2 regions of the Marinomonas sp. A3A genome follow, and region 1 is predicted to be linked to the other one. Evidence: predicted binding sites of a transcription regulator. Region 1 holds the regulator's gene; the other holds the start of a gene.
What was found. Region 1 encodes FNR, which switches genes on or off when oxygen is low (the NO sensors DNR and NnrR bind a similar motif). Its sites were predicted from a motif close to TTGATNTANATCAA; they were not measured.
Positions count from the first base shown of each region.

Region 2: a site for FNR is predicted at 1,419-1,432, ahead of CYL31_RS15570 (DnaJ C-terminal domain-containing protein). Genes of this name have one in related genera too.

Region 1 covers NZ_CP025532.1:2,305,761-2,308,176, reverse strand. Annotated here, with positions in the region: gene hemN (oxygen-independent coproporphyrinogen III oxidase) at 1-886, shown strand, start outside; gene fnr (fumarate/nitrate reduction transcriptional regulator Fnr) at 908-1,669, shown strand; gene CYL31_RS10715 (adenine phosphoribosyltransferase) at 1,694-2,236, shown strand; gene CYL31_RS10710 (YfaZ family outer membrane protein) at 2,309-2,416, opposite strand, start outside.
Region 2 covers NZ_CP025532.1:3,331,662-3,334,077, forward strand. Annotated here, with positions in the region: gene CYL31_RS15565 (chaperone modulator CbpM) at 28-363, opposite strand; gene CYL31_RS15570 (DnaJ C-terminal domain-containing protein) at 367-1,335, opposite strand; gene CYL31_RS15575 (OsmC domain/YcaO domain-containing protein) at 1,599-2,416, shown strand, end outside.

The DNA of each region.
Region 1 (2,416 bases):
TAATCGAATTAGTATTGGTGTGCAGGATTTTGACATCAAGGTTCAAGAAGCTATTCACCGTGTTCAGCCTGTTGAGATGGTAGCCACTCTTGTTGACGATGCTCGAAAATTAGGCATTAGGTCGATTAATTTCGATCTAATTTATGGCTTGCCATACCAGTCTATCGAAGGTTTTAAAAAGACCTTGGAACAAGTGATTCAATTATCTCCTGAGCGTATATCGCTTTTTAACTACGCCCATTTACCTGATAGATTTCGTGCTCAAAGACGAATTTCAGATGAAAGCTTACCTATATCAAGCATGAAGCTTGAGCTATTGAGGATGAGTACAGAATATTTAATCTCTGCTGGTTATGAATATATAGGCATGGATCACTTTGCAAAACCAACAGATAGCCTAGCGATTGCTCAAAAGCAAGGTCAGCTACAGCGCAACTTTCAGGGTTATACAACGCATGCTGGTACCGATTTGGTTGCTTTTGGCGTTTCCGCTATTAGCGATTTAAATGGTGTTTATATTCAGAACCATACAGACTTATCAATTTATAGGAGTAGTATTGAGAAAGGCCAATTGGCAATCGCTAAAGGTTATATTAGTGATCTGGATGATAGAATCCGTCATCAAGTGATAATGACATTAATTTCTCAATTTGAGCTGAATGTTGTTGTTATTGAAAAGAAATACAATATTGATTTCTTTGAGTACTTTTCTGAAGAGATGGAAAGGCTAACTCCCATGGTAAAAGATGGTATGTTAGATATTGACTGTAGTGGAATGCAGACCACTATTAAAGTAACAGAACGCGGTAGATTACTAATTCGCTGTATTTGTATGGTCTTTGATAAATACCTTAATGGCGCCATAAAATACTCAAAAGTTATATAGATCGAGATCAGGGAGATTTACATGTCAATGACACACACACAGTCACGATTCAACAGCACCCTTACTTCGCAGTGTCAAAATTGTAGCCTAAGTGCTCTTTGTCTCCCAATTGCATTGGCTGATGAAGATATTAATAGATTAGATCAGATTATTGAGCGCAAAAAGCCACTTAAAAAAGGTGAGTTTTTGTTTCGCCAAGGCGATACATTTGATTCTGTTTACGCTGTTCGCTCTGGTACTTTAAAAACATTCAACATCACATCAGTTGGCGAAGAGCAAATCACAGGTTTTTATTGTCCTAGTGAATTGGTCGGTTTAAGCGGGATTGATTCAAATGTCTATCCGGTTTCTGCAAAGGCACTGGAAACCACTACAGTGTGTGAGATTCCATTTAGTCACCTTGAAGAGTTATCTTCACAGATTCCTTCTTTGAAACATCAAATATTTAAGGTGATGAGTCGAAAAATATCCGATGATCAACAGATGATGGTTTTGTTGGGGAAAAAAAATGCCGATGAGAAAGTGGCATCTTTCTTATTAAACCTATCTAATCGATTTAAAAAACGTGGCTATTCCGCTAGTTCTTTTCGCCTTTCCATGTCTCGCGGGGAGATTGGTAACTACCTTGGATTAGCAGTTGAAACAGTTAGTCGTGTCATTACACGTTTTCAAAAAAATGAACTAATACATGTTGATGGGAAAGAAATTGAGATTGTTGACTTCCCCGAAATGCAAAAACTCGTGGGGGTTGCGAGTGATTGTGGTAAAATCGCCAATATTTGATTGATATAATGAGGCTCAACTGGAATGCTTTACGACGATTTTTACGTTAAATCACTAATACAAACAATAGAAGACTGGCCAAAACAAGGTATTAGCTTCCGAGATATCACCCCTATTTTCAGTGACCCTAAAGGTATGAGAATGGTCGTTGATGCCTATGTACATCGCTATATCGCAACGGATATCACTCATATAGCCTGTATCGATGCCCGTGGTTTTTTGATTGCAGCGGTTCTGGCTTATGAACTTCAAAAGCCTCTTATCTTAGTGCGTAAAAAAGGTAAGCTTCCAGGAAAGACTATTTCACAAAAATATGCGCTGGAATATGGTGAAGCAGAATTAGAAATCCAAGAGGGAGCTGTAAAAGCGGGCGATGAAGTATTGTTGTTTGATGATCTGATTGCGACTGGCGGCACCCTATTTGCTGCAATCAAGTTATTGACTAGTCAAGGCGCAAATATCAAAGAAGTCGCTGCTATTATAGATTTGCCAGATTTGGGTGGAAGCCAAAAACTAAGAGACAGTGATATACCTGTTTTTAGCCTTTGCGCTTATGATGGCGAGTAAGAATTGAACGAATAATAAAAAAGGTGGCCTCAGCCACCTTTTTTATTATTAAGCGTAAATAATTTACTGCTATTAAAAATCTACTGTTGCGCCAACAGAAAGACCTTTATCGATTTCTTTACGAGAATCGTCTTCAAATACAGTCACTGTTTTACCATAACTAATGAATGCACGAGCGTT
Region 2 (2,416 bases), 1.0 Mb from region 1:
GCGTTATTTTTGATCTGGTTCTACTTATCAATCGGAAGGCAGCTGATTCTTTAATACGTCAATATGCTTTTGCAATAGATCTATTTCATCCATCAGCTCAAGGCTCAATGCCACACCAGATAAATTCAACTCCAAACCATTCATCAAGCGTTGTGCTCGCTGCAGTCGAACTAACGCATGACTATCAAAGTACCAAACAGATTCCGTTGGTTGCTCAATTGGTTCGACCGGTTCCACAATACCGTATTCGATCATTTCGATTATGATGTCAACGTGCGTACCACATCGCTCGCAAATCTCTTCAAGAGTGAATAACATATGTTCATGTTGAGATTCGATTATTACTATCTCTGACTTAGACACCTTCTACCTCTCAAAAACGTGGCGTGGGTTAAATTCAGACTCACACTCAGCTAATTGCTGATAAAGCGCTTCGGCTTCACTGCTGTGCACTTTTGGCAAGCTAATTTGTAAAGTTACGATCTGATCACCAGAGACTTCACTTGCTTTACCAACCAAGCCCTTACCTTTTATGCGAAGTTTATTACCACTACTCGCGCCTTTCGGAATTTTTAACTTCACTTTACCGCTAAGCGTTGGTGCTTCTACACTGGTTCCCAAAGCTGCTTCCCAACAGGTAATGGGTAAAGTTAGTAAAATATTCTTTCCATCAACCGCAAAGTAAGGATGCGGTGCGAATTCAATCTCAAGTAACAAATCCCCAGCTTTTCCACCACCAACACCCGCTTCGCCTTGTCCGGCCAAACGAATATGTTGTCCCTGTATAACACCAGCAGGAATCTTCACATTTAGGGTTTTATCCCGCGGCCTTATAAAACCATTTTGATCTGGCTCGGACACTCGCAAAGATAACTGTCGTTGACAGCCAAGATGTGCTTCTTCCAAAAACAAAGCGATTTTATGATGTATATCGCGGCCTCGCTGATTGGCCGAACGCTGAAAATCATCCGCGTGACGAAATCCGCCGCCACTCGCCCCAAAAATAGAATCAAAAAAATCACTATAATCAGCGTTACTACTTTGACTATGTGACCTTTGACCCGCATGAGCAGATTGCCAATCAGGCGGTGGCTGAAAGCCGCCATCTGCTCGACGAGAGCCTTGCTTACGCAATACATCGTACTCAGCGCGCTTTTCTGGGTCTTTTAAAACTGTATAGGCTTCGCCTACCTCTTTGAATTGCTGCTCAGCGTTGGTTTCTTTGCTGACATCAGGATGATATTTTCTAGCGAGCTTTCGGTAGCTCGCTTTTATTGCGGAAGCATCGGCATTTTCAGCGACACCCAGAATCTTATAATAATCTTTAAATTCCATACTGCATCACTTCCATCAGTGTATTCACTCTTCTAGCATCATAGACCTTTCCACCGTGATAGCTGTTTAAATTTCAAACAACACTGATATAGGTCTAAAGAATCAAAGAGAAAAAACAGCGCTATGGCATTTAGTTTTTCAGAAACACCGATTTGATTTTACTCAGCCCCCCTCTATCACCGATAATTCCGGCTAATGACTCACCCCAGCCGATGAAAGGTTTTGGTAGAGCAACTCGCATACAAAAGTGGAAACCCTATTCAATGGAAATCAAAGTTAATTTTCTCGACAATCTGAGACTTGAAGCCAAGTTTGACGATTTTACCGTTATCACCGATCAGCCGATCCGCTACAAAGGCGATGGTTCTGCACCAAGTCCATTTGATTACTTTTTGGCGTCTTCTGCTTTGTGTGCGGCGTATTTTGTCAAGGTCTACTGCAAGGCTCGCGATATCTCCACAGACAACATCCGTTTGTCGCAGAACAACATTGTCGATCCAGAAGATCGCTACAACCAGATTTTCCAAATTCAAGTCGAATTACCAGACGATATTTCTGACAAAGACCGCGAAGGCATTTTGCGTTCTATTGACCGCTGTACTGTTAAGAAAGTGGTGCAAACAGGGCCTGAATTCAAAATTGAAACCGTTGAAAACCTAGACGCAGACGCTAACGCCATGTTGATGGGCCAACCTGATAGCGCGACGAGTACCGTGATTCTTGGTAAAGACTTACCACTAGAGCAAACCATTGCCAACATGACGGCCATGCTAGCGGATCTTGGAATGAAAATTGAGATCTCTTCATGGCGCAACATAGTACCGAACGTTTGGTCACTGCATATTCGTGACGCAGCGTCGCCTATGTGTTTCACCAACGGTAAAGGCGCATCCAAAGAAAGCGCGCTGTGTTCCGCTCTTGGTGAGTTTATCGAACGCTTGAACAACAACTTTTTTTACAACGACCAATTCTTTGGTACTGAAATCGCCAACAGCGAATTTGTCCATTACCCAAATGAAAAATGGTTTGCGTTAACCGAGGACGATTCTCTGCCAGAAGGCATCTTAGATGATTACTGCCT